2 regions of the Desulfofundulus sp. JL263-se genome follow, and region 2 is predicted to be linked to the other one. Evidence: a T-box and tRNA genes for the amino acid it is inferred to sense, from the RefSeq annotation. Region 2 holds a T-box; the other holds one or more tRNA genes.
What was found. The T-box of region 2 lies ahead of ileS (isoleucine--tRNA ligase). A T-box ahead of a tRNA ligase gene usually reads a tRNA of that ligase, here a tRNA-Ile.
Positions count from the first base shown of each region.

Region 1 (14,575 bases), 1.2 Mb from region 2:
GTTCTACAAAAAGTACGCCGTCACCCAGCACTCAACCCAACACTTAAGTTGAGTGCCAGGGTTTGGTAAATACTCCCCAAATCAACACTCTGTTCCCTTAAATGCTTGGTTGAGTGCTGGGCTCCGACTGCTTGTAGGCATACGGTTTCAGGTTCTCTTTCACTCCCCTCCCGGGGTGCTTTTCACCTTTCCCTCACGGTACTATCCGCTATCGGTCGCTAAGGGTATTTAGCCTTGGGAGGTGGTCCTCCCCGATTCCCGCGGGATTCCCCGTGCCCCGCGGTACTTGGGATCCTCTCCAGGTTAATTCGCCCTTTCGCCTACAGGGCTTTTACCTTCTCCGGCGGAACGTTCCAGTCCACTTCGGCTAGAACTCCTTAACCCCTTCGGAGAGTCCCGCAACCCCGGCAGCTGCATGCCGCCGGTTTAGGCTGGCCCCCTTTCGCTCGCCGCTACTCAGGGGATCGCTCTTGCTTTCTTTTCCTCCGGGTACTTAGATGTTTCAGTTCCCCGGGTGCCCCTCCCGCACCTATGTGTTCAGTGCGGAATGATACCGGTTTGCGGTACCGGGTTGCCCCATTCGGAAATCCACGGGTCTTCGCCTGCTTGCGGCTCACCGTGGCTTTTCGCAGCTTGCCACGTCCTTCTTCGGCCCTTAGCGCCCAGGCATCCACCGTACGCCCTTATTAGCTTGACCTACGGTATCTTACCTTCTCTACTGTGCAGTTCTCAAAGAGCAGGTACCTGGTGGAGATGACCGGACTCGAACCGGTGACCCCCTGCTTGCAAGGCAGGTGCTCTCCCAGCTGAGCTACACCCCCACACTTGGGATGTGAGAAGTGAGATGTGGGAAATGAGAATTTACTTTCCCACCTCCAACCTCTCACTTCCTACTCCTCAAATGGTGGGCCTGGATGGACTTGAACCATCGACCTCACGCTTATCAGGCGTGCGCTCTGACCGACTGAGCTACAGGCCCATATTAATTATTGGTCGCTTGTCGCTGGCCGTTGGTTATTATAACAACTTATAATAACAACTTTCAACGTATATTTTTTACCAACGACCGCTCACTGAAACAAACAACCACCTTGGTCTTTCAAAGGTCTTTCAAAACTAAACAGTGAACCCCGGTCTCTTAAGCCCCCTCTGTTTCCCGCTCTTTCGCAAAAACTCCTTAGAAAGGAGGTGATCCATCCCCACCTTCCGGTAGGGATACCTTGTTACGACTTCACCCCAATCACCAACCCCACCTTCGACGGCTGCCTCCCTTAAAAGGGTTAGCTCACCGGCTTCGGGTGTTGTCGGCTTTCGTGGTGTGACGGGCGGTGTGTACAAGGCCCGGGAACGTATTCACCGCAGTTTGCTGACCTGCGATTACTAGCGATTCCGCCTTCATGCAGGCGAGTTGCAGCCTGCAATCCGAACTGAGACCGGCTTTTTGGGATTCGCTCCGCCTCGCGGCTTCGCTGCCCTCTGTACCGGCCATTGTAGCACGTGTGTAGCCCAGGACATAAGGGGCATGATGATTTGACGTCATCCCCACCTTCCTCCGTCTTGTCAACGGCAGTCCCTCTAGAGTGCCCACCCTCCCGTGCTGGCAACTAGAGGTAGGGGTTGCGCTCGTTGCGGGACTTAACCCAACATCTCACGACACGAGCTGACGACAACCATGCACCACCTGTCTCCGCGCCCATAGTATCACTATGGAAAACCGTATCTCTACGGCTGTCGCGGGATGTCAAGCCCTGGTAAGGTTCTTCGGGTTGCGTCGAATTAAACCACATGCTCCACCGCTTGTGCGGGCCCCCGTCAATTCCTTTGAGTTTCAGTCTTGCGACCGTACTCCCCAGGCGGGGTGCTTATCGCGTTAACTACGGCACTGATGCCTCAGCGACACCAACACCTAGCACCCATCGTTTACAGCGTGGACTACCAGGGTATCTAATCCTGTTCGCTCCCCACGCTTTCGCGCCTCAGCGTCAGGTCCAGGCCAGAGAGCCGCCTTCGCCACTGGTGTTCCTCCCAATATCTACGCATTTCACCGCTACACTGGGAATTCCACTCCCCTCTCCTGCCCTCAAGCCGAGCAGTTTCAAGAACACTCCTGCGGTTGAGCCGCCGGCTTTCACCCCTGACTTGCTCGGCCGCCTACGCGCGCTTTACGCCCAGTAATTCCGGACAACGCTCGCCCCCTACGTGTTACCGCGGCTGCTGGCACGTAGTTAGCCGGGGCTTCCTCCAGGGGTACCGTCACCTCTTCTTCCCCCTGGACAGAGCTTTACGACCCGAAGGCCTTCTTCGCTCACGCGGCATCGCTCCGTCAGGCTTTCGCCCATTGCGGAAAATCCCCCACTGCTGCCTCCCGTAGGAGTCTGGGCCGTGTCTCAGTCCCAGTGTGGCCGGTCACCCTCTCAGGCCGGCTACCCATCGTCGCCTTGGTGCGCCTTTACCACACCAACTAGCTAATGGGACGCGGACCCATCCAGAAGCGGCGCTCCCGCACCTTTCCTTCTACTGCCATGCAACAGTAAAAGCTCATCCGGTATTAGCACCGGTTTCCCGGTGTTATCCCGGTCTTCCGGGTAGGTTATCCACGCGTTACTCACCCGTCCGCCACTAGGCACTCCCCCGTCCGTCCCGAAGGACTTCCAAAGGCTGCCCCGTTCGACTTGCATGTGTTAGGCATGCCGCCAGCGTTCGTCCTGAGCCAGGATCAAACTCTCCATCTATTTATCCGGAAAGTTTAATCTCTTATCTCCAAGGGCTCTATCAAAACCAGGGTCACTGTTCAGTTTTCAAAGACCTTTTGTCATGCCTCGGGTTCTTATGTTAGCATAACCTTTGATAACTGTCAAGCCAATTTTTTAACTTTTGGATCGGAACTTTTCTCAATTATCTAATTTGGCTTGTGTAATATCGTTATCTCGCTTAACAATTAAGTATAGTACCATAAGAACCTTTAAGTGTCAACATTCAAATTAAGCCGCTTTAAATGTTTTTAAGGCCCGGGATTTAATCCCTGGGCCTCATTAGCGGAAACAATATGACATCTCTTATGGATGGAGAATCGGTAAGCAGCATAATTAGCCTGTCTATCCCTATACCCAGTCCTCCGGCGGGAGGCATACCGTACTCCAGGGCAGTTATGTAATCTTCGTCCATCATATGGGCCTCATCATCCCCAGCCTTGCGCTTGTCCAATTGGCGTAAAAAACGTTCCTTTTGGTCAATGGGATCATTTAATTCCGAAAATGCATTGGCTATTTCCCAGCCGTTGATGAAGAGCTCAAATCTATAAGTCAATTCCGGCTGATCTTCTTTTCTCTTGGCCAGGGGGGATATTTCAATGGGATAATCCATAATAAATGTAGGCTGAATAAGGTGGGGTTCAACTTTTTCTTCAAAAACTTTGTTTAAAATGCTACCCCACCCGTCGGCCTCTTCTACTTCCAGCCCCATGTCTTTGGCCACTTTTTGGGCCTCCTCTACTTCAAGCCGGGTAAAGTCCAATCCGCTATACTGCTTTACCGCTTCCAGCATAGACATTCTTTCCCACGGGCGGGCAAAATTTATTTCTTTCCCCTGGAAGTTTATTCGGGTGGTGCCAAGGATCTCTTCGATCACGGCAGATATCAGCTTTTCCGTAAGGTCCATCATATCGTAATAATCGGCATAAGCCTGGTATAATTCCAGCATGGTAAATTCGGGATTATGTTTGGTACTTATCCCTTCATTGCGAAAATTACGGTTAATTTCAAACACCTTTTCGAAACCGCCCACAAGCAGGCGCTTAAGGTAAAGCTCAGGAGCAATGCGCAAATAAAGATCCATATCTAAAGCATTATGATGGGTTATAAACGGCCGGGCTGCAGCACCACCTGCTATGGGGTGCATCATGGGTGTTTCTACTTCTAAAAAACCTTCTTCTGTTAGGAAATTCCTAAGCGCCTTTATTATTTTACTCCTTAATATAAATGTTTGCTTAACATCAGGATTAACAATTAAATCTAAGTACCGCTGCCTGTAGCGCAAATCCACGTCTTTAAGCCCGTGCCATTTTTCCGGCAAAGGGCGCAGGGATTTTGCCAGTAAAACCAGTTTTTTTACTGCCACGGTTACTTCGCCCGTCCGCGTTTTAAATACCGTTCCCCTGACGCCCACTATATCTCCTATATCCAGGCCTTTAAACAATTGATAATTTTCCTGCCCTAAATCATTTAAGCGGGCGTAAATCTGTATTTGACCCGTTGCATCCTGGACGTTGGCAAAGCCGGCCTTCCCATGACCGCGCTTGGCCATTATCCTGCCGGCTATGGATACATTTTTATCAGCATATTCCTCATAATTTTCTCTTATTTGCCGGGCATGATGGGTAAACTCAAATTTTTCACCAAAAGGATTGATGCCGGCATTCCTGAGTTCCTCAAGCTTCTCCCTTCGCACCCGCATCAGCTCATTATATTTTTCCTTATCTGTATCTGTCAAATCATCACATACCGGTTCCGCTCCGTCAAATTCCCTGCTATTTGCCATAGCACTCCCTCCGGGTTCTTATAACTTCACCTGTATATCAACAAGCACAGGAGCTCTATACCGTACTGTTAAATTAAATTTTAATTCGGCGGAAGTCTTTAAGACATTATATCTAATATTTGATACTTAAAAACACCTGCCGGAACAGTTATTTCTACCACGTCACCTTTTTTATGGCCAAGAATGGCCTTACCAACGGGAGATTCATTGGAAATTTTATTTTCATCCGGTTCCGCCTCCATTGAGCCCACAATGGTATACTGGATTTCATCTCCGGTCTCAATGTCTTTTAACTTTACAGTGGATCCAATAGAAACTTCATCTGTATTGGTATCTCCGATGATCTTGGCGTTCCGCAACATTTTTTCTAAAGTGATAATTCTGCCTTCAATAAAGGCCTGTTCATTCTTGGCATCTTCATACTCAGAATTTTCACTGATATCCCCAAATTCAATTGCCTGCTTAATTCTTTGAGCTACTTCCCTGCGGCGAACAGACTTTAACTCTTCCAACTCATCTTCAATTTTTTTAAGGCCGCCTTTAGTCAAAATGACTTCTCTATTCTCACTCATAAATTTAAATCGTCTCCTCACCTAAAGTAATTTTTAACTTCAATTACAAAAAAATATATTGCATTTCCCCAGATGTTATTCAAAAAAAGAGCAGGAGAAAATATACTCCGGCCCTCAATCTTACAACGGCGTATGAAAACACTGCAAAAAAAATTTGCAGTGCACCATATCCCCGGCTAAACTTTTTAACATTATATGAGCCATGGTATTGTTTGTCAAGGCAATAATAAAAGACGAGGAGCATACCTAATTTGCAACTTTCAACTTCATTTCCGCATTTCTTTTTATTGTCTCTATTTCCTCCATAGTAACTGCCCTCTCAAAACTTCTAAAGCCCGCCAGTTCAAATCCATGTTTTTCGGCCAAGCGCGAAATTTCTTCCACCTGCTCCAAAGTTAAATCCCTACCCAAGGTAAAATTCTCATAGCGCTCTTCCAAGGCCAAAATCATTGTTTCCGACATGCAGGCATAAGCCATGCCCGGAGGAAAACCAAAATTAAAATTAAATTTTACCGGGCCCGGCACCTTTACAACTCCTCCCTCAATAACCAATACGTCATTTCTCTGTTCGGCCACCTGCCTGGAAACATTGCGGGGCCTGCTAACATCACAAACAACCGCTCCCGGCATAAGATCTTCAGGGCCGATAAGGGAATCTAAGGCACTGGTTACAGCCACCACCACCTGAGCAGATCTAAGAGCACTTTTAACATCTGAAGTTATCTTCGCTGCCAGGCCGGTCTCATACATTATGGTCCGGGCCAATTGTTCCAGCCGTGACCGCTGCCGGGCCACCAGGGTAAGTTTATTTACTTCTTCGGCCAACAGCCGTGCACACACCCTGCCGATGGAGCCTGTGGCGCCCAGTACCACCACCCGTGCCTTTTTTAAATCATGTCCCATCAGCTTCGCTGCCTCCCGGATCCCCTGCATGGCAGTGGCCACGGTATAACTGTTGCCTGTGGTTACGGCAATATTAAGTTCCCTGGCAATACTTATACCGGCATCCCCTACCACGGAAGTAAAAGCCCCCAGGCCAAGCACCTTGGCCCCCAGTTTTTCTGCCAGTTTTCCGGCTTGAATGATTCGCTTTATTACATAGTCTTCAGGCAATTCCATCATTTGTCTCGCAGTAAGAGGGCAGGAAATAAACCAGCCCTCCACCGAATTGTAAGGTGATTCAACTCCGGTAATTTTTGAAACCTGAAGGGGGGGAAGCACCCGTAAAAGTCTCTCCACCAGAGAAGCAGGCATGTACTTTACAAAACCAAACTTCCGGGCAACATCTTGAACATCCAGTGGATGAATTATAAAGGCAAAGGAACCCATTATTAATTATCTCCCTCCCTGCAGGCTCAGTCCTTAATGGCCTCTAGCAATTCTTTAATTTCCTGTACATTTACGTACTTATCTTCTTGAATAGGCGATTCCCCAATTTCAAAACCTATAACGTCCTTATCCATTACCGCTTCAGCTATCTTTATCCTCTTGTTGGAACCAATGATAACAATGCGGTCATAGCTATGCAACCTGGCTACCATGTCCATAATAGCGTTAAAAAGGTCCAACCCGGTTTTTTCTTTAACAAATTGCCACCTTTCCTTCTCCGTCATCAAAAAAACGAAATCAATACCCATGGATGCCAGGACATTTTCCAACTCTTTTTTGTTGGCTATAGGAAAGCCTATGACGGCAATCCGCCTGCCCTTCCTGATTTCCCCAAGGCTCTCCAACCTGCTTATAAAAGTACGGTCAATAGATAACCGCTGGGCGACCTCACTTTGGGAAAAACCCGCCTGGCGGAGTTTTAGAATTTCCTTTATGGATTTATCAATCTTTTTTTTACTGATGACCTTTTCACCGATTCTTATAAAATCCATTTCCTTTCCCTAACATTTTATCCCCTTAGCAGAATTTTTATGTGCACAACTTTGTGTACAAAACCTATTTTAGCTAAAAATACCAGTGTTGGCAAGAAAAAAAGTATTGTTGCCGCTAATTTACCTGTAACATTACCGGGCAGCGGAGATTTGCCCCCCCCTTAACCCTGGACTGGCGAGATTTTTGCTCCCGGGAAAAGCTGGAAGCCCATGCCATGCATCTGGAGAATGTGGGAAATAAAGAGGGTGGTGTCCATGTGCGAAAGGTTATCTCAGAGGGGATGGGGGATTAAAGCCTGCATCTCCAAAGATGCAGGCTTTATTAACAGCATGGGGCTGGTTAATTTTTCTATTGTTTTTCTAATCCAAAAACGCCAGCAATATCCCCCTGAGTTCCTCCAGGGATTTGGCCTTGTTTACCTGTTCCCGCAGGCGGGCGGCACCCGGCATTCCCTTCATATACCAGGCAGCATGCTTCCTCATCTCCCAAAGGGCCGATTCCCCCTTGTCTTCAACCATCAAATCCAGGTGCCGCAAGGCCGTGGCGATTTTTTCCCTTTTCCCGGGCCCGGGAGGTAAAATTCCCGTTTGCAAATACATAACCGTTCTATTGAAAATCCAGGGGTTTCCCAGGGCGGCCCTGCCGATCATAACGGCGTCGCAGCCCGTTTCCTCCATCATTCTGGCCGCATCCTCGGGACAAAAAATATCCCCGTTGCCGATAACGGGTATGGATACCTTTTCCTTAACCGCTTTAATAATATTCCAGTCCGCTCGCCCGCTGTAAAACTGGTCCCTGGTTCTGCCGTGTACAGTTACCGCCTTTGCCCCGGCATCCTGCACGGCCATTGCCAGTTCAACGGCGTTAATGCTGTCGCCGTCCCAGCCCTTACGCATCTTAACGGTAACGGGCAGTTCCACTGCCTTTACCACTTCAGACACTATTTTGGCCGCCAGGGCCGGGTTCTTCATCAAGGCCGCACCTTCCCCGTTTTTCACTATTTTGGGAGTGGGACAGCCCATATTAATATCAATAATGGCAGCACCGTACCGGGATACAATCTCCGCGGCACGGGCCATGTATTCAGGATTGCTGCCAAAAATTTGCACACTCACCGGGCCCTCTTCGCCCCTGCAATCCATTAACCGGTAGGTTTTTGCATTTTTATAAACCAGGGCCTGGGCACTGACCATTTCAGTGCAAACCAGGGCACACCCGGCTTCCCGGGCCAAAATACGAAAAGCCCGGCAGGTTACTCCGGCCATGGGGGCGGCAACCACCGGGTTCTCAAGGGGTACACTTCCAATATGCACGTATTTACCTCCGTGGATTTAAGATTTGTTCCTTTCGTATATTATTCTCAATCCTTTAAGGGTTAATAAACGATCCACCTTGTCTATCGTCCTGGATTCGGCGGAAATCAAGCCGGCCAGGCCGCCGGTAGCCACTACCATTGGATCTCCCTTTAATTCCTGCTTCATGCGTCGTACTATTTCGTCCACCTGGCCGACAAACCCGTAAAAAATACCCGACTGCATACTGTTTACGGTGGTCTTACCTATAACGGAAGGGGGTTTTGCTATTTCCACCCGGGGAAGTTTAGCCGCCTTGGCAAATAAGGCCTCGGTTGAAATACCGATACCGGGGGCTATGGCGCCTCCAAGGTACTCTCCGCGGGCGGATATGGCACAAAAGGTAGTGGCAGTGCCGAAATCAACAATAATTAACGGGCCGCCGTAAATCTCGAAGCCGGCCACCGCGTTAACAATTCGGTCTGCTCCCACTTCCCTGGGATTTTCATACTTTATGGGCATGCCCGTTTTAATGCCCGGGCCCACAACCAGCGGGTCAACCCCCAAATACTTTTGGCACATTCGTTCCAAAGAGTAATTCAACGGGGGAACCACCGAAGACAGAACTACCGCCTTAACCCGGGATAAAGACAACCCTTTGGACTCAAACAGGTCCCGTAAAAGCATCCCGTATTCATCCGCCGTGCGGTGGCTGGCAGTGGATAATCTCCAGTGTACCACCAGGCGGGATTCTTCAAAAATACCGAGCACAATATTTGTATTTCCCACATCAAAAACCAGTAACAAATTAATCCCTGCTTTCCTTGCTTCGTTGTCCTAATTCTATCAAAGGCATATTTCAGGTGCAACTTCAGAAAACATGCCCTTACTTTCAATAAAGGCACTATTCAAAGAAAAAAACGGCCGGGCGGCTTTAAAGCAGCCCGGCCGGCATTCTTCATTTTGCGACACCTTCAGCTGCTTCCCTGCATGTCATATTTTCCTTGAGACAGGCGCAAGTGAACCGCCCTGGCCAGTCCCGCAGCTACCACAGCTTTCAGAATATCCCACCCGACAAAGGGAATAAAGCCAATTTTTAATACTTCCCAAACGGGAAAAGCTTTGCCCATGTAAAAATTAAGTACCAAGTAAAGGTAAGGAAGGCCTACCAGGTATATTGCCGCCATCCCTGCCAAAGTGGCCACCACGTACCGTGCCAGCCCCGCTGAATCATTCCCTTTAATTACACGCCCGGTTACATAGGCCGCAGCTACAAAGCCCATGATAAATCCAAAGGTGGGCTGCAGGATATAGGCGGGCGTCCCGAAGGGCGGCTTTTCAAATACGGGCACTCCTACCAGGCCCAAAAGCATGTATACCAGCATGCTCAGGGCTCCCAGTTTGGGCCCCAAAATACACCCCGCCAAAACTACTATAAACGGAACAATGCTAAAGGGAACTATTGCTCCTCCCAGCCACCTGAAAATCAGGGCTCCCACGGCAGCCAGGGCGGCAAACATGGAAACCAGCACCATATCCCGGGCTGACAGATTTTTCACTGAAATTACCTCCTTTAGATAGTAAACCACTTACAATCTAACAGTTAACGATATAGATAAAAAACTTACTCATTATTCTCCCGCAGGGAAACCTCCCCGGCCATAAATCTTTTTAATCCCCCGCTGTCCAGCCTGACTACAAGGGACCCGTTTTCATCTACATCTTCCGCCCTCCCCTCTACTACCTCTTTAAAAGTAGTAACTTTCACCCTGCGCCCCAGGGTAACATTCCAATCTTTCCACTGTTCCAAAACGGGCTTAAACCCCCTGGCAAGCCATTCTTGATACCAGTGGTCCAATTCCCGGAGAATAACCTGCAGCAACTTGACCCGGTTAATCTTTTTTCCCGTTTCCATAGCCACCGAGGTAACTATATCCCGTAATTCCCGGGGAACATCCTCCCGGGTAATATTTACATTGAGGCCGATACCGAGCACTGCATAATTTATCCGATCCATATCTGCATTCATCTCGGTCAAAATCCCGCACAATTTTCTCCGCCTGCCGTTTCCCATAAGTAAATCGTTAGGCCACTTGATTCCTGCGGTCAGGCCTGTTTCTTTATAAACAGCCCTGGCCACTGCCACGGCAGCCACCATGGTAATCTGCGGGACATCCGCCGGATTCATGCGGGGCCGCATAACCACGCTAAACCAAAGGCCCTTGCCTGCGGGAGAAAACCAGGCACGGCCCAGGCGCCCCTTTCCTGCACCCTGTTCTTCGGCAATAAAAACACCCCCGTCGGGAGCACCTTCCCGGGCCCATTCCTTGGCAAATTCATTGGTGGAGCCCACACTAGGGGCATAGCGTATTTCCCTGCCTATTACCGAAGTGCCCAGGCCCGCCCCCACTTCTTCCGGGTAAAGCCGGTCAGGTACGGAAACCAGCCGGTACCCGGCATTGGAGCGGGCGTCAACTTCATAGCCCATATTCCGGAGAATTTCCACCTGTTTCCAAATTGCCGTTCGAGACACGCCCAGCTGCCGGCAAATTTGCTCCCCGGAAACATAATGGGAGCTGTTCTCTTTTAAAAGCCGGAGTAAGTCTGCCCTTAAAGCCATCGGCTCTCTCCCCGTTAAAGATTTATTGCTCAACATAATGTTATAAAATAAATATTTCCAACCTTGTCAACTGATATACTTTAAAAGGTTAACAAAGAATTGTTACTTACAAGGCCCGGTGCATCCTGTAAGTCAATTATACAGGCACCGGCCCTGCTTAAGTACTGGCTTCACGCCGTTTCACCGTGAACTTCTCCCTCTACTACCTTCTTGATTTTGTTTTGCTCATCTACCAGGATTACCTTCGGGCGAAATTCAAGGGCCTCCTTTTTATCCATCATGGCATAGGAAATAATAATTACGGTATCCCCCGGCTGCACCAGCCTGGCAGCAGCCCCGTTCAGGCATATGATACCGGAGCCCCTGGGTCCTTTTATGGTATATGTTTCAAACCTGGCGCCGTTATTAATATTTACTATTTGCACCTTTTCATTGGAGAGTATGTCCGCCGCTTCCAGTAATTCTTCATCTATGGTTACGCTACCCACATAGTTAAGGTTGGCTTCGGTTACCGTGGCCCGGTGAATTTTTGACTTGAACATGGTAATGAACATTTCTACGACACCTCCACCATGGTGTTGTCAATCAGCCGGGTTTTGCCGAACCGGACAGCCAGGGCAATCAAAATCCGGCCCTTTAAAACTTTCAAGGGCCTAAGATCCGGAATGCCCAGTATTTCCACATAATCTATATCGGCAAGGGGCTCGGATTTAATTTTATTTACTATTTGTCGGCGCAGTTTCACCGGGTCGGTTTCCCCGTTTTTTATCCTTTCCTCTGCCTCCCGGAGACTGCGGTATAACACGGTGGCGGCCTTGCGCTCCTCCGGGCTTAGATAAACATTTCGAGAACTCATGGCCAGCCCGTCATGTTCCCGCACAATGGGCCCGGTGACAATTTCAACGTTCATATTCAAGTCCCTTACCATTTGTTTTATAACCATTACCTGCTGGGCATCCTTTTGGCCAAAATAAGCCCTGTCCGGCTCCACAATATTGAATAGTTTTGTCACCACCGTGGCCACACCCCTGAAATGTCCCGGCCGCGAACGCCCGCACAGGGGCTTGGAAACCTCTTCAACTTCCACGTGGGTTTGGAAGCCGGAAGGATACATTTCCTCTGGCTCCGGAGCAAAAATAACATCCACCCCCACATCCCTGGCCAGCTGGACATCCCGCTCGAAATCCCTGGGATATTCGGCATAGTCCTCATTGGGTCCGAATTGAGTGGGGTTCACAAAGAGACTCACCACCACCAGGTTACAATCCTTGCGAGCGGCCCGCATTAGGGAAAGATGGCCTTCATGAAAATATCCCATAGTGGGCACCAGCCCTACGGTGCGGCCGGCGGATCTGGCCTCGCGGATAACGGATTTTACTTCAGCAATTGTTCGGCAGATGATCACTTAGTCTCTCCCCCACCTTTAAAGGCTTACCAACGCAGTTAAAAGGACCGCCTTAATATAACTTCTTTAAAACCTCTTCATTCATGTCAAACTGGTGTTCTTCGGCGGGAAATACGCCTTCCTCAACTTCCCGCTTGAAGGTTTGGAGCGCTTTCCGTATATCCTCCCGGACATTAATGTATCGCTTGGCAAACTTGGGGCTGAAACCGCCCACCAGACCTATCAAATCGTGGGTTACCAAAACCTGGCCGTCACAGTAGGGCCCTGCCCCTATGCCAATTGTGGAAATGGCTAATTTTTCGGTAATCAATTTGGCCAGCGGGGTGGGAACACACTCCAGCACCAGGGAAAACGCCCCGGCGTCCTCAACCGCCCTGGCATCCGCCAGCAGTTTCCGGGCCGCCTTTTCATCCCTACCCTGAACCTTATAGCCGCCCATCTGGTGAATGGATTGCGGTGTCAGTCCCAGGTGCCCCATTACGGGAATACCGGCATCCGTTATGGCTTTTATTATTTCCGCCACTTCCTGCCCGCCTTCCAGCTTCACGGCCTGGGCGCCCGCCTCCTGCAGCAGCCGCCCCGCATTACGTACAGCCTCTTTCTTGGAAACATGATAAGACAAAAAGGGCATGTCGGCTATTACTATGGCCCTTTTCACCCCTCTGGTAACCGCTTTGACATGGTGAACCATATCGTCCATGGTAACGGGAATGGTTGATTCATATCCCAGCACCACATTACCCAGGGAATCTCCAACCAGTATGGCATCAATACCCGCCTCATCCACCAGCTGGGCCAGGGGGTAATCGTAAGCGGTAAGCATGGTTATAGGTTGACCTTCTTGCTTTTTAGCCCGAAAATTTGCCGTAGTTACCCTATCTTTCAATCCAAGCATCTCCTTTTAACATTTTTATCAGGTGTTTTCCCTGATTGGCGTCAATACTCCCTTTTTCCAGGGCCACCCGCACGGTGTATTCGCCTAATTGCCTGTACAGTTCCCTTTCCTGCCCGCTCACCTTCTCCAGGGCCTCCAGGTGTCCTTTAACGGTGGGGACATCTCCCCGGGCCAGCGGCCCGGTAAGTGCCTTTACCGGCCCCGCGCGCCTGATGTTTTCCACCGTTCCCCGCACAAGGGGAAGTAATGCTTTAAAGGCCTCCTCTCTGGAAAGGCCGAAGTTTCGATACAATCCGGTGGCAAAGTGCATCAATGAAACCAGGTAATTGGACGCTATACAGGCGGCAGCGTGATAGAGGGGTTTATCCCTGGCATCAATAATAAAACTTTTGCCGCCCAAATCCTTTACAATCCTTTCGGCAAGTTTTACGGCGCCCTCATCACCCTCCAGGGCGAAATAAGAGCCGGGCAGATTTTCCATGGCCCCCTCCACTTCCGCAAAGGACTGCAGGGGGTGAATGCTGACTGCCAGGGCCCCGGCCTCCCTCGCCCCGTGAAGTTCACCTGAAGGATGTGCACCGCTGGTATGGGCCACAATCTGCCCCGGCCTGTACCCGCCGCCCGCAGCAATTCGGGCTGAAACAGGGGCTATTTCCCGGTCCGGAGTAGTCACAAAAACCACCTCTGCGTCCCGGGCGGCCCGGGCGCAGTCCTCAAATGCGGGACAGTTCAACCTCCCGGCCAGCCTGGCTGCAGAATCCAATGTCCTGCTGGCCACACCGGCCACGGCATAACCCTTCTTATGTAATAATATGGCCAGGGCGGAACCCACTTTTCCCGCTCCGATTACGGCTATACTTGGCTTGCTCATACCCTCTCCTTTCCCCGGGCAGACCGCAAAAAACGTTAAAATGCCCTCCGGGCACATTCCGGAGGGCATTAACAGCCACCAGTTTAAAGCACCCGTCTCGGTCCGCTTCCGGCTCCAAGCGGAATGTTTTTTGTTATTTTAAGGAAAAAACAACGGAAGGTGCGGTTCCACAAGGATACCGCCCTTTTCGTCAATAATTTTAACATATCATTATTTTTTCGGCAACGTTAAGTTTTAAAAAATTATTTAAAGTTTTTAAATTTCAAGAAATGTTTCTATTTAATTGATTCCCCGCCCCGGTAGTGATAAATTGGAAAACGTAATACCACAAAAAGCAGGTGTCCGGTCTTGAAATTAATAGATATCAATAACATTTTAATACATGCCGGGACGTTACTTGCCGGCAAATCCCTGCACCCTGTTAAAAGTGTTTACGTGGAGATCAGGAACGGCATCATCACCGGCATTAAACCGGAAAGAGATAGTAATAACCCCGGAAAGGA
Region 1 covers NZ_CM149993.1:3,000,948-3,015,522, forward strand. Annotated here, with positions in the region: rRNA gene ACX4JR_RS15565 (23S ribosomal RNA) at 1-697, opposite strand, end outside; tRNA gene ACX4JR_RS15570 (tRNA-Ala) at 746-821, opposite strand; tRNA gene ACX4JR_RS15575 (tRNA-Ile) at 903-979, opposite strand; rRNA gene ACX4JR_RS15580 (16S ribosomal RNA) at 1,182-2,732, opposite strand; gene lysS (lysine--tRNA ligase) at 3,016-4,536, opposite strand; gene greA (transcription elongation factor GreA) at 4,635-5,108, opposite strand; gene ACX4JR_RS15595 (shikimate dehydrogenase) at 5,355-6,437, opposite strand; gene ACX4JR_RS15600 (transcriptional regulator) at 6,464-6,988, opposite strand; gene dusB (tRNA dihydrouridine synthase DusB) at 7,349-8,302, opposite strand; gene ACX4JR_RS15610 (type III pantothenate kinase) at 8,321-9,088, opposite strand; gene ACX4JR_RS15615 (biotin transporter BioY) at 9,256-9,840, opposite strand; gene ACX4JR_RS15620 (biotin--[acetyl-CoA-carboxylase] ligase) at 9,906-10,901, opposite strand; gene panD (aspartate 1-decarboxylase) at 11,072-11,455, opposite strand; gene panC (pantoate--beta-alanine ligase) at 11,458-12,306, opposite strand; gene panB (3-methyl-2-oxobutanoate hydroxymethyltransferase) at 12,359-13,192, opposite strand; gene ACX4JR_RS15640 (Rossmann-like and DUF2520 domain-containing protein) at 13,182-14,141, opposite strand; gene ACX4JR_RS15645 (amidohydrolase family protein) at 14,421-14,575, shown strand, end outside.
Region 1: it encodes a tRNA-Ile, which carries the amino acid that the T-box ahead of ileS (isoleucine--tRNA ligase) is inferred to sense. The anticodon was not compared.

Region 2 (14,575 bases):
TAAAATTCCGGGCGTATCAATGGATTATCTTTCCATGGGAATGACTAATGATTTCGAGGTGGCCATAGAAGAGGGCGCCAATATGGTACGCATAGGTTCTGCATTATTCGGGCCTCGTATATATTGAGGGGGGTTGGCCGTGGCGAAGAAATTGATGGATAAGGTAATGGGCTTTATAGGTTTTGATGAAGTTGCCGACGATGAAGAAATGGTCCAGAATAACGCTTTGCGGGAAGAGGAAGAATCGCGCTATAGTTCCTTCCATAGAAAAGGACAGGTAGTTAAATTACATTCTCAGCGGCAGGTCAAAGTAGTGGTGGCGGAGCCAAAAGTTTTTGAAGAAGTTCAGGGTATTGCGGATAATTTGAAAAACAGGTGTCCTGTAATAATTAACCTGGAGCAGGCTGATGCCGAATTGGCCAGGCGAGTGGTGGATTTTGTCAGCGGCGCGGCGTACGCGCTGAACGGGAGTATGCAAAAAGTGGGGAGCGGCATATTTCTTTTTGTCCCCAGCAATATGGATATATCAAATGAATTGAGAGACCAGTTGAGGGAAAAGGGCATGTTTTCCTGGATGAAGCAATAGCCGGGAGGGAAATTTATGTCTTTAACTGAAAAAATGGGCTTTGTGGGCGGCGGGGCTATGGCCGAGGCCCTGTTGACCGGGGTTATTAAGAACCGGCTTATACCGGCGGACAAGCTTTATGTAAGTGACGTGCAACCGGAAAGATTGGCACACCTGCGGGATAAGCTGGGTATTAATACCGTAACGGATAATGTTGAGCTGGTGCAGCGGGCAGACATTGTGATACTGGCTGTTAAGCCTTTTATTTTACCTGAAGTTTTAGGGGAAGTAGGGAAAGAAATACGTTCCGAGCAGCTGGTAATCTCCATTGCCGCGGGAATTACCACTCAATTTATTGAGGGGTTTTTGGCGGATAACGTACCGGTTGTGCGGGTGATGCCCAATACTCCTTGCTTGCTCGGGGAAGGAGCTATTGCCGTGGCGGGGGGTAAAAATGCCTCGCCCGGGCATATAAAAAAAGTAGAGGAAATCTGTGCCTCAGTGGGGTTGGTTGTTTCCGTTGCAGAGCACCTTATGGATGTGGTTACCGGCCTTAGCGGCAGCGGTCCGGCGTATATGTACCTGATTGCCGAGGCTCTGGCCGATGCGGGTGTAAGGATGGGCTTGCCCAGGGATATTGCCTTGAAGCTCAGCGCCAAGACCATGCTGGGTGCCGCCCGGATGATTTTAGAAACCGGAGAACACCCGGCACGGCTCAAGGACATGGTTACTACTCCCGGAGGAACAACCGTAGAAGGTCTTTTTGCCCTTGAAGATGCAGGGATAAGGGCGGCTTTTATGGAGGCGGTGGAGGCAGCCTGCTTGCGTTCCAAGGAGCTTTCCGGCGGGCTTAAATAAAGTGTGGGGTGACTTATGGAAATTAGCACGGGAATTAACATAATTGATTTTGTTAAAGTAGCTTTTAGAGTATATTGGTTTTTAATAATTATACGTATTATTCTTTCTTGGGTTCAACTTCCTTATAATCCTGCCGTAAGGTTTATTTACGAAGTTACGGAACCCTTTTTAAAGGTATTTCGGCAGCTAATTCCGCCTATCGGAATGATGGACATATCGCCTATTCTTGCTTTATTTGCTTTACGTTTTCTGGAGATGCTGGTAGTGGAGTTATTGCGTTATATAATTTAATGTGCTGGGTGGTGTGCCATTGTTAGACCGGGACAAACTTTTGGCCCAAGTCAATGATCCCAGGGACAAAGAAGTGGTGGCCAGGGGCCTGGACCTGGCAGAAGGGGTGCTTCGCTTTTACAAACCACAGTTAAGCGATTTTTATGATCCTTTTCATACTGCCCTTTTAATTTCTGTTTTAAAGATGATTCCGGACATAGCAGTAGCGTCTGACGGCGGCTATGCCGGTGCGGAAAGAAAGAGATTAATTGTTTGCCCCGATTACCTGGACCCGCTGGATGAAGATCCTGGTTTGGCTTTCCTGGCCATCGAGGGTAATTTTAATTTTTCCCGGGCGAGCCACCGTGATTTTTTGGGCTCTCTCCTGGGATTGGGTTTGCGCCGGGAAAAGATAGGCGATATCATAGTGGACGACTCCCAGGCCCGGCTGGTGGTGGCCCGGGAAGTGACTGATTTCATCCGTATGAATCTTAGCAGGGTAGGCCGGACCAGGGTTAAGGTAAGGGAGATAACAAGGGAAGGGTTGTCTCCCCCGCCACCAAAGTTTAAGGAGATAAGGTCTACGGTGCCTTCTCTGCGGCTGGACGTGGTGGCTGCCAGCGCTTTTAATATATCCCGCAGCAAAATGGCCAGAGAGGTTAATGTTCAAAGGGTGGCCCTGAATTGGAGGCTTTGCACCAATCAATCGGCCCCTGTTAAGGAGGGGGATGTAATTTCAGTGCGGGGAAGAGGCAGGGCGGAAGTGGTTGAGGTGATGGGGCGTACTAAGAAAGGAAGAATAGCGGTATTACTGAAAAGATATGTGTAAATAGGAGAATTTTGGCGTGATGGAAGGAGTAGGGCGTATGCGGGTAGAAAATTTCAAAAAAGTGAATTAAAGAGGTGACTCCCGTGTTAACGCCTTTAGATATTCAAAATAAGGAATTCCGCCGTTCTTTTCGGGGATATAACGAGGAGGAAGTGGATGAGTTTTTGGACCAGTTGGCCCAGGATTACGAGTGGCTATACCTGGAAAACCAGCGATTAAAAGAAAAACTTGAGGATATCAAAGCGGGGGTGGCCCGTTACCAGGAGATGGAGCAAACCATTAAAGATACCCTGGTGATGGCCCAGAAGAATGCTGAAGAACTGCGGGAAAATACTAAGCGAGAAGCGGAAATACTGCTCAATGAAGCCAGACAAAAGGCGAAGGAAGTGGTAAAACAGGCCGAAGAAGAGGCCGACAGGCTTGTAAGCATGGCGGAAGAAAGGGCCCAAGAAATTACCGCCCAGGCCGAGGAAAGGGTTCGGGCTATTCTCCAAGAGTACCAGTGGCTGGAAAAGCAATCCAGGTTATTTCGCGTAAAATTCCGCTCCTTTTTACAGGCCCAGCTTGACCTTCTGGATAAACAGGAAAAGGAAACAATAGCGCCGCTGGAAGAGGTCGCCGCTGCCTGTTTGGAGGAGGCTTCGGTTGAAGGGAAAATAAACGAGGCCGGTGCGGCTGAAACAATAGAAGTGGACAAGCAAGATCCGGCAGGAGCTGCCGATCAGAATAAGGGGGAAAATGCGAAACAGGGAGAAGAACAGGAAGGTTTCGGTACATAGTGGGAGTGAAAACAATGTGGGACATCAGGGAAGATGAAAAGGGGGTCATTTTCAAGATTAGGGTCCAGCCCCGGGCGGCTAAAAACCAGGTGGCCGGACTTTTCGGGGATGCACTTAAGTTACGGCTTACCGCGCCCCCGGTGGAGGGAGAGGCCAATGAGGCCTGCAGGGTCTTTTTGGCAAAAATTTTTAAAGTGCCCAAAAGACAGGTTGAATTGGTATCCGGACAAGCAAGCCGCAACAAGTTTGTTCGGGTATACGGAATAGATAAGAAGCTGGTTCTTAGGGCTTTGAAGTTATAAATCTTTTCGTTGTTGACGTGGATAGGGCTTTTGAATATAATTATTGATGTTAAAAATAGAAAAAGGTTGAAAATTGCCGGTGAACGGGGCGAGTACATTGGTTAACCTTCACAGAGAGCCCGGGGAAGGTGGGAACCGGGTAAGGGAGCCATTGGAAAATCACCCGGGAGGTGTCGGCTGAAAAAAGGAGTAGGTCGACCGGTGGCCGCCGTTAAAGGCAAAGAGGGGGTAGAATGATTTACATTCTACCTACGAGGGTGGTACCGCGGGAAAATTGGCCCGTCCCTTGTGGGGCGGGCTTTTAATATTTTTAATATTTCATTCTTTAAAAAATTGTAATAAGAGGTGTGGGAAATATGGATTACGCAAAAACGCTTAATCTACCTCGAACAGATTTTCCCATGAGAGCAAACTTATCTAAAAGGGAGCCCGAAATCATTAAATTTTGGGATGAATTGGATATTTACCGGAAGGTGCAGGAGAAAAATTCCGGGAAGCCCAAGTTTATCCTGCATGACGGGCCCCCCTATGCCAACGGCCACATACACCTCGGTCATACTTTAAACAAAGTGCTTAAGGATATTGTTGTTAAATTTCATTCCATGACCGGTTATGATGCTCCGTATGTTCCGGGGTGGGATACCCACGGCCTGCCTATCGAGCAGCAGGCAATTAAAGAATTAGGTATTAACCGGCATGAAATAGATGCTGTTGAGTTTCGCCGCCGCTGCAAGGAATATGCTCTCAAATTTGTTAATATTCAACGGGAAGAGTTTAAGCGCCTTGGGGTGAGGGGTGATTGGGATAATCCTTATTTAACCTTGATGCCGCATTATGAGGCAAGGCAAATAGGCGTTTTCGGGGAAATGGCCAAGCGAGGTTATATCTATAAGGGCCTTAAACCGGTTTACTGGTGCACCACTTGTGAAACGGCCCTGGCCGATGCAGAAGTGGAATACGGAGAGAAAAAGTCCCCGTCCATATATGTGAAATTTGCGGTTAAAAACGGTAAAGGACTTTTACCAGAGGATAGTACCTTTGTCATTATTTGGACCACCACGCCCTGGACCCTGGTGGCCAACCTGGCTATTACCGTGCACCCCGAATTTGTATACGTGCTGGCGGAGGTTGACGGGGAAAAATATGTGGTGGCCAAGGAACTCCTGGAAAATTTCATTAAGGATGCCGAAATTTCCGAGTCCAGGATAATTAAGGAGTTCAGGGGCCAGGAAATGGAAGGTATCATATGCCGGCATCCCTTTGTAGAGCGGGATTCTATATTGATATTGGGTGACCACGTTACTTTAGAGGCCGGTACCGGTTGTGTTCATACTGCGCCGGGTCATGGTCATGAAGACTATTTGGTGGGCTTAAAGTATAACCTGGATGTTTATTCGCCGGTGAACGGTAAGGGTAAATTTACCGAAGAAGCCGGGGAGTTTGCCGGACAGTTCTATTCTGACGCCAACGAAGGTATTGTTAAAACCTTGAGGGAACAAAATTCTCTGGTCAAAAAGGGCGTTATCAGCCACCAATATCCCCATTGCTGGCGCTGCAAGAACCCTGTCTTATTCCGGGCCACAGAACAGTGGTTTGCTTCTATAGAAGGATTTCGGAAGCAGGCACTGGAAGCCATTCGGGGTGTTCGCTGGATACCGGCATGGGGTGAAGAAAGAATTCATAACATGGTTGCCAGCCGGGGTGACTGGTGCATTTCCAGGCAGCGTACCTGGGGCGTGCCCATACCCATTTTCTACTGTGCCCAGTGCGGCAAGGAGATCATCAACGATACCACCATCAAGCACTTACAAAACATATTCAGGAAACACGGTTCCGATGCCTGGTTTGCATGGAAGGTAGAAGACCTGGTTCCGGCGGATTTATCCTGCCCGGAATGCGGGTTCAGGAAATTTACCAAGGAAACGGATATTATGGATGTTTGGTTCGACAGTGGCACCAGTCACATGGGGGTTCTGGATGAAAAAGAAAAATGGCCCGATTTACGCTGGCCGGCAGATTTATACCTGGAAGGGAGCGACCAGCACCGCGGGTGGTTTAACTCTTCGTTAAGTACTTCGGTAGCAGTAACAGGTAAGGCCCCTTACAGGGCCGTTCTAACCCATGGATTTGTTGTAGATGAAAAAGGCCGTAAAATGAGTAAATCCCTGGGAAACGTAGTTGATCCCCTCAAGGTAATCAAGCAAATGGGGGCGGATATACTCCGCTTGTGGGTAACTTCAGCCGATTACAGGGGAGATTTGGCAGTATCACAAAATATATTAAAGCAGATTACTGAATCCTACCGGAAAATAAGAAATACCGCCCGGTTTATACTGGGGAACTTAAGCGACTTTGATCCTGCCAAGGATCAAGTTTCCCGGGAGGAGCTCAGGGAAATAGACCGGTGGGCCCTTCTGGAATTAAATAAGCTTATCAAACGGGTAATAAAGGCCTACAGGGAGTATGAGTTCCATACCGTTTACCATGCCATCCATAATTTTTGCACTGTAGAAATGAGTGCCCGGTACCTGGACATTGTCAAGGATACCCTTTACTGCCAACCTGCGGCTTCACTGGAGAGGCGGGCTGTGCAGACCGTATTATATAAGACTTTGCATGTACTGGTGCGCCTGCTTGCTCCGGTACTGGCCTTTACCAGCGAGGAAATTTGGCAGCACATGCCTAAAGTAGAAGGAGAACCAGTAAGTGTCCAGCTGACCGATATGCCTGAAATTGATGAAAGTTACCTGGATCCGGAATTGGAGAGCAAGTGGGAACGCTTGCTGCGGGTACGGTCGGCAGTGAACAGGGCCCTGGAAACAGCCCGCAAGGAAAAAATGATTGGCAATTCCCTGGAAGCAGCTGTAACTCTTTACGTGAATGATGATTTTTATGAGTTCCTCAGCCCCGTGAAAAATGACCTGCCCGGTTTGTTTATAGTATCGACGGTACATCTTCTAAAGGACGGTGTGCCTGAAAATGCTTTAACCTTTGAAGAACTACCCGAAGCGGGGGTAGTCGTCCGTAAGGCTGAAGGAAGAAAGTGCGAGCGCTGCTGGAATTATCACGTAGATGTAGGTAAGGACGAGGACTATCCGGAAGTTTGCCCGCGCTGTGCCACGGTACTTAAAGAAATGAGTTTTGAAAGAGAATTGAAAGAATAAAAAAAAATGCAGTTTCCGTTAATTATGGAAACTGCATTTTTTTATACCATGCCTTCCTTTTTCAGCCGCCCGGCTACTTTACCGCCTATACGGCCTGCTTCCGTTGCATTCAAAGCTCCCCAACCTTCGCTGAGGATTTTATCCAGAAGACCTAATTCTTCGGCAACTTCCAGTTTTATTTTTTCTATATATAAATCTTTTTTATTTTTTCTGTTAGCCAATTTTTTTCTCCTTTACAAATATAAGTAATAGGAAACCCTTCTCTAAGGAAAGAGAAGGGTTTCTTAGAGCCCGTAATGACCTGCGCTACGACCATTACGAATCCCTGCTTGATTCCCGACAGCCTTTCGACTATCGAGGATCATTACGAAACCCGTAATGATCTTCGCTCGACTAATACAGATACCTTAAGAGCCAATAGCAGTTTCTCGACTGCTAAAGACCTTATTCTTGGGGGAACCCAGGAAAGACGGAACCTGTATTAATCTTAGCTCGATTGGTAAATATCCCTTACGACCCTGCAAATGATCCTTCAGACCATTGCAAGGGCTCCAGGAACAGTTACCAATCTTCCCGCCGACTAATACCGAGCCCTTATGACCCGGTATTAATCTTTGGCCGACTGTCACAGAGCCTTTTTTAGACCCTGTGACAATCTGGGCTCGGCCATTACGGACCCTTGTTAATTACTATTCTATACAGAGGGGTTAAAAATATTCAGGAACATTTTACTAAAAACCTTGCTTTGAGCATGGAGGGGCCTGGAGCGGCCTTAAGTCAATTTCCTGGTTTAAACAGTTGGATGGGCCCGCCAGCGGTCTGTATTTCGGAAGCCGCTTATCCCACTTAGGCAAAAAATTTGCGCGTTGGCCCCTTTTTACTGGCCTATTCCATTATTTATTCATACACTTAGAACACTAAATCTTTATAAATAAGGGGTGTGGCTTGTGGAGAACTTCCAGGCCGGCAAGGTGGCAATCAGTAATTTTTTATCCCAGGTGGAGACAGAATGCAAATCCAGGGATTCAAGAGTTTTCCGCCTGCGCGGGGTACCTGCTGCAAGGGAAAACGGGCCGATTTACATCGAGGTGGGAGTTAAGCTGCGGGAGGGAGCAGAGGTTAAATTACCCTTGGCGGTGTCTTACAGCCGTGTGCTGGAAGGGGATGTGCCAACAATAGTGAGCAGCATCCTCATGACGGTTGACCGTTATAGCTGGGGGCTGACGTAAAAAGGGAGGCATTTTGTGTATGCCTCCTTAATTCTGTAGCCCGTTACCTGCAATCCTTTAAAAAATCGCAAGTTTGTTCACCCCATTCATTTGTCCTCTGTTGCTTGCTAATAAACTGATCGCAGGGACGGGCAGACGGTTCAATTTGCTTGTGAAACTTTTCGCACATCGCTACAGAAAGGGGCCGCCACTGTTTGAAAAAACAGCAATCCTTGCACCACATAAAGTAGTCACCCCTCGGGGAGATATTTTTTTATCCATTATATATAAAAATAGCTTATTTCTAAAGTATATTAACTATAAATAAATAAAAAATAGGGCTTTATTTCTAGCCCCATTATAAGGAGAATACAACTGAAAAATAACATATCAATTTTGAGGAGGCATATGGTAACTGTCCTAAACTCATGTTACAGTATAGGTTTAGGTTTTTCAATAGTTTAATACGGGAAATCACCCGTTGTATAATTCTGGATTCAACAGGATAAACAGGATATAGAAATATTGAATTGCAATAGCTGACAAAATATGAAACAACGAAATCCAGGGTAGCGGGGAAATTAATCCAACCGGCTGGAGGCATCTGCCAGCATCCGGCGTATGGGCAGATTATAGGGGCACTTATCTTCACACTCGCCGCATTCGACACACGAGTCCGCTTTTGAGGGTAAAGCCCGGTAGCGTTCCCTGGCCCACTTTTTTAAATCATACCTGGTAAAGTAGCCGTCCAGCAAGAATACCATGGGTATATCAATTCCTTGCGGGCAAGGCTGGCAATACTCGCAGCGCCTGCAAAAAACATTGCCAAGCCTTTCGGCCTTTTCTTCCAGCTTTTTTCGTTCTTCCGGGGTCAAAGGAGCCGGGTTTTTTCCCACCAAAGTATTCTCATCCACCTGTCCCGGCGTATCCATTCCGGGGATTACAGTGGAGACGGGGTATTCCAGGATAAAACGCAGGGCTAGATTTGCATCCTTTAAGGCTCCCCCGGCCAGGGGTTTCATTATTATAATACCGGCATTCATTTCCCCGGCCAGGGAGAATAATTCCCGGGAACCTTCCAATTCCACTGCGTTAAAGGGAAACTGAACGGTTTCTATCTCTCCTGTTTTAAGGGCCTCACAAAGAATATTCTTTATATGGCCTGTAATGCCAATATGTTTAATCAAGCCATTCTTTTTTGCTTCCTTTAAGGCGGAAAGGGCGCCCTGGGGGCTTAAAATTTGTTCCAGGGTATCTTTATCCTTAACATTGTGGAGCTGGTAAAGGTCAATATAGTCCACCCCAAGGGCGGCTAAACTTTTTTCAATATCCCGGGCCATGTCTCTCTTGGTTCTGGCCATGGATTTGGTTGCAATTACCGCTTCTTTTCTCCTGTTTTTCAAAACCGCCCCCAGTTTTGCCTCGCTGTCGGTATATCCCCGGGCTGTATCAAAAAAATTTATTCCTTGGTCCAGGGCTCTGTTTATTGTTGCGGAGGCTTCTGCAGTAGAAACCCGTTGAATGGGAATGCCCCCGAAACCTATAACGGATACCTTAAGGCCAGTTTTGCCGAGAATTCTGTACTCCATGAATGCTTCCTCCACTTTTTTATTGAGCATGATTTATCGGTGCCGGGCTGGTTACCTCGGCTTGGCTTAAGCTGTTAAGTGCACTGCGCAAGTTACTTGTCAGGGGGAACCCGGACACATTTTTTTCAAACTCTACTCCTGCTTCTGCAAGAAAATACCTGCCAGCACCAGGGCCCCGCCTATTCCCTGCCAGGCGGAAATACTTTCCTGTAAAAACCACATGCCTAAAATAGCCGTTGATACCGGCTCAAAGGTGCTTATAATGGCTGCCCGGGATGCTCCTATCCTTTTGACTCCTTGAAAGAGGGCAGCCAGGGCCACCACCGTACATACAATTCCCAGAACAAGCAGAGCTCCCCAGGCTTTGGGGGAAAAGTCAAATTTCAGTTGCCCCGTTGTTATTCCCAGTGCGGAAAAAAATATGGCAATTATACCCGTCATGTACGTGTTATATACCGGCACTTCAATGTGACTTATTAACTTAGTGCTGCCAACCAGGAAAATGGCATTCATTACCGCTGCTCCGGTGGATAATCCCACACCCCGCATGTCCAGCCCGTTAAGAGGTTGGCCCAGTATTATGGCGCACCCGCTTAAAGTTAGAAAAAGGGCCGTTATCTTACGCCAGTTCAAAGACTCCTTTAAAAATGTATAGGCTAAAAAAGTTACAATGGTAGGATAAAGATAAAGAAAAAGAATGGCCAGGGCCGCTGGTATGTAGCGGAAGGAATTAAATAGCAACAGCACGGTGGTGGATTGCGCGCCAATGGCCAGGACCGCTATTCGGGCAATGTCTGCGTTAGGAAGCATGAAGGATTTTTTCCACAATAAAAGGCCGGCGCCAAAAAAGACGGCAGCAATTATATAGCGCACGGCCAGGGCGGAAATTACATTTACCCCGCCGGAATAAGCTATTTTTGCGGCCACCGCTTCGGTGCTAAGGCTTATGGTGGCGATAAGCACCAGTATTATTCCTATAGTTTGTTCTTTTTTACTCTGTTTCGCCGGCATTTTGTTTCAACTTTTCCCTTCGCTGGGCTAAGTTTAAATTTATACCATTAATATTATAAGTCTAATCCTTTAATCATGAAAGTGTATAAAAGTACATAGCCGGCACCGGCTCATATCAAATTCCCGGCGGGCTTATTACCCAAAGGCCCTCTGCCTCTTCTGTACCCGTATTAATAATACTTGTAGGATTTTTAAAAATAAAATAAGCGGCATCTCCTTCTTCAAGTACATATCTATTGTTTCCGGAAATTATTTCCACTCTGCCTTTTAACAGGAAAATAAAATCTTCCCGTTCCTGGTGGAAAAAATCCATTTCAGTATTTTTACCGCCGGGCTTTATTTTAAAAACGATTGGCTGCATTTTTTTATCCCTGGAACCCAGAAAAGTGAGCAATTCTAAAGAAAGTTGGGGATTATCCGTTACCAGGCGGCGACGGCGGTTCTTTCGAATAATGATCCATTCTTCCGGCAATTCTTCTTCCACCAGCAAACTGAGACTGGTATTAAGGTGGGTGGCAATACTTTTTAAGGTGGAAAAGGACGGCGATACTTTATTTTGCTCCAGCTGATAAATATAGCTGGCTGTAACGCCTACCTTTTCCGCCAGCTCTCGGACACTGAGATTATTGTTTAAGCGCAACTTTTTTATTCTGGCTCCAAGATCCACGTTATCCTCTCCGAATAATCACTGGTGGTAATAATTTTAAACTGCAGTATTTATTATACCAGCTAAACCATGCCAGGGTAGCATTCTGTTGCACATTTATTAAAAATATGCCCGGCTATGCAAATATAACCGTAAGTACAAGGCCGGCCACAGCTAAAAAAGTCCCCATTGCCCACGAGACTGTGCGATCAATTCTTTGGGCAAGGTTGTCAAGGCGCTTATTTACCGCCAGATAGTCTTCGTGTCGGCTTTTAGTTATACCCATAATATTAGTTACTGCCTGGTCTATTTTCCCTTCCATCGTTTTTTCCAATTGTTGCAATTTTTCCCTGATTTCTACCATATCCCGCTTTAACTTCTCTTCGAATCTGCCTTCCATCCCTTGTATTTGTTCCCGCAATTCCCTAATATCCATTTCTAATTTCTCAAAATATTTTTCTTTCCAGTCCATTGTACCACCTTTTCTTTCTAGAGGTAAAAATTTGCCAAAATTGACCTGTTATATAATATGTAAGATGTTTACAAAAGGACCAAAGGGACAGTAACAATTTTATTTATTGCCCGTATTTTTATTTATTGCCGTATAAAGTATTTGGATGATACAATTCCGGAAGGGAGGGAAAAAATGTGAAGAAGTTTCTTATTATTTTTATATTAGCGGGAGGGCTGCTAACGGGTTCGGGCTGTACCGGCCTGGAAACGGTACAATTTTGGAAACAAGATGAAAAAGAATCCCGGCAGGCTCTAACAGAAAATACGAAGTCTAAAATGAAAAAGAATTTTAATATCATAACAGCGGACCAAATTAACGGGCAGGAAAAATTAAGCTTCTATAATTCGCAGGATTACGTGGAAATTGCCAGCTTTATACAGAAGAGTACCCTTGATAATTTTATTTCCGGGATATTGCAAGGGGAGAAGACCAAGACCGGTGATAATCCGTATCTTGTGGGTGAAAATACCAAAGAAGAATTGGAGCAGCTTGAAGAAAAAATAATTCAGGTTAATCCTGTAGATTGGAAGATTATAAAAATTATCCCGGTAAAAGATGAAGTGATGCTGGTGGCGGTGGAATACCGTTTGCCCGACGGCAGGACAGTAATTTCAGACAAATTTATGGTTAAATTTAAGGCTGAAAACTGGTTTATAGATTTTAAGTCTTTTGACCATTCATTTACCAAGGTGGCCCAATTTGCTGCTGCCGGGCGGGGCCCTTCTTAACAGTTTTCTATGGTACGGCAGAGAATGCACAGGGGCGAAAGGATGGAGAAATCCCCCGTGAAAACAGTTTATTTTCAAGGCATAGAAAAGGATTTTAACTTTTCAAGGTTGAACAATTAAATTAAGGGGGTTAGGAGATGGGGTTTCGAGATTTGCCCGGTCCGGCCAGGGTTTTCCTGGCCATGTTCGCATGGGGAGTAATATTGTGGCTATTTACTTTGGGTAATCCTTCCTTTGTTCCTGTGGCAAAATTTCTGTTTATTGTACTGGTTATACCTAATGGAATGGTAGAATGGTTAAGGGATAAGAATATTATAAAAGACTCCTTTAGCTTGTATGTACGGATAGCTTTTATAATCGCGGGAGGAATCATATGGTACTTCTATTACAGATAAACAGGAAGGTGGTAAATAATGGTAGAGAAAAATATTGTACCGGACGGGAAACATACGGAAAAATTGATATCCACCGTGAAAAAGGATTTGTTGTGGCTGCTGGTTAGCCTGGCGGTGGCAGTGGGTGCAGCGTTTGTAGCAAATATGTTTATAACCATATAAAAAGGGGGTGCGAGAGCGCAGCCCCTTTTTACGGCCATTTAACGGGTACCGTTACTTTTATCAATTCAGAACCGTTATCAGGGTCCCTTCCATATACCTCCACTCGTCCTTTATCTCCCTTCGGAGGGTCAAATTTGATACTCATTTCGAAGTCTCCGCGTTCAGGAGCACTTTTAGTGGCTGTGATGTGTTTTTGAGCCAGAATTTTGTTATTGCTGTCTACCAGTTGAACACTGATCTTACCTTCCCATACCCGGGCACTACCTTTTACCAGCATGGGTACTCCCACCACTTGATCCTGTTGCGGGTGTATTACCCAGATAGCCGGTTCATATACTTTAGATATATCCCGCTTAAACGGTTGATCATAAAGGCCAACATGCCCCCACCAGTCCCGGGCCCTACCGTCAACCTTTCCTTCCACCTGAAAGGAAACTTTTTCCACATCCGGAAATTCCGTAAGAGTATTAACAATGCTTTGGATACCGAGAATTTCTCCTTCGGAGCCGGCGTTGGTATTTAGAACTTCCTCGGAAAAGTTCACAATTGCCGTTGCATTTTCCACCTTTACGTCCAGCACCCGGGTATCGTGAGGTATGATGTTAATAGCCCCTTCTGTTTCAGGTTTGGCCTTTATCAGTTCCTCCACTGCTGCCCGAAGCGGTTCGTCCGTGTAGGGAATAGTGTGAACTTCTCTCACCAGGTAAGCGTCATCCGGTGTGTATTTTACATAATATACGGCAATGTTCATATTTTCTTTTTTTATTTCATCTTTGACTTGTACGTTTTGGCTATTTTTACTTTGCCGCTTTTCATTAAGACAACCGGAAATTAATGTAACGCCTGTAATAAGAATTAAGATAACCAATACTAATTTGGTGTTTAAGAGTCTCGTAGGTGAGTGCATGAATATCTTTACTCCTCTCAGTTATTTAAAAACCTTATTTTGTGATATTATACTGGTAAAGCAAAAAAGTTCTTCTGAAAAAAAATTTCCCAAAAAGGGAAAATTTTAATCAAAAGGATCATATTTATGATGTTCCGTTACATGCCCGCTGGCATAATGCTCCACTTTTTCCAGGGCCTGGTTTATTTTCTTAGAAAATACGGCCGATATAACTCCTATTGCTGCAACGATAGCTAATCCATCCCAGAAAATATTCCAGTTCCCCAAATTTCATTACCCCCTTGTGGTTCTCGGGTCTCGCCCCGCACCTGTATCTATACCTTATAGACTGAAAAAATCAAATAAGGCTTAAGAATTTTAATATTTTTCCCATTAGTATATCATATAACTACATGCAAAACAATAAAGTTAAAACCCAAAGTCCGTGTCAAGATTCAGTAGGTATCTTTTAACATGAGACCTCACCGCTTAAAACATTAGTTTTACGGCGGCGGCCTTGACAGCCACCCCGCATGTGATATAGTTTCAGTACCGACGGGGCGGCTCCGGGGAACATGCTGCATACTTTAGCATACCCCGCCGGCTTGTACATTTTATCACATGCGGGGACCCCGGCTGTCAAGGCTACCCTCCGGCGCCGCCTGAAAA
Region 2 covers NZ_CM149993.1:1,106,437-1,121,011, forward strand. Annotated here, with positions in the region: gene ACX4JR_RS05590 (YggS family pyridoxal phosphate-dependent enzyme) at 1-127, shown strand, start outside; gene ACX4JR_RS05595 (cell division protein SepF) at 155-586, shown strand; gene proC (pyrroline-5-carboxylate reductase) at 602-1,423, shown strand; gene ACX4JR_RS05605 (YggT family protein) at 1,439-1,714, shown strand; gene ACX4JR_RS05610 (YlmH family RNA-binding protein) at 1,728-2,522, shown strand; gene ACX4JR_RS05615 (DivIVA domain-containing protein) at 2,606-3,301, shown strand; gene ACX4JR_RS05620 (DUF167 domain-containing protein) at 3,316-3,603, shown strand; T-box leader at 3,674-3,893, shown strand; gene ileS (isoleucine--tRNA ligase) at 3,960-6,767, shown strand; gene ACX4JR_RS05630 (small, acid-soluble spore protein, alpha/beta type) at 6,809-6,988, opposite strand; gene ACX4JR_RS05635 (hypothetical protein) at 7,715-7,996, shown strand; gene ACX4JR_RS05640 (aldo/keto reductase) at 8,557-9,594, opposite strand; gene ACX4JR_RS05645 (DMT family transporter) at 9,697-10,575, opposite strand; gene ACX4JR_RS05650 (helix-turn-helix domain-containing protein) at 10,691-11,242, opposite strand; gene ACX4JR_RS05655 (hypothetical protein) at 11,358-11,693, opposite strand; gene ACX4JR_RS05660 (hypothetical protein) at 11,870-12,463, shown strand; gene ACX4JR_RS05665 (hypothetical protein) at 12,601-12,858, shown strand; gene ACX4JR_RS05670 (hypothetical protein) at 12,877-13,020, shown strand; gene ACX4JR_RS05675 (GerMN domain-containing protein) at 13,049-13,927, opposite strand; gene ACX4JR_RS05680 (hypothetical protein) at 14,033-14,194, opposite strand; gene ACX4JR_RS05685 (hypothetical protein) at 14,376-14,549, opposite strand.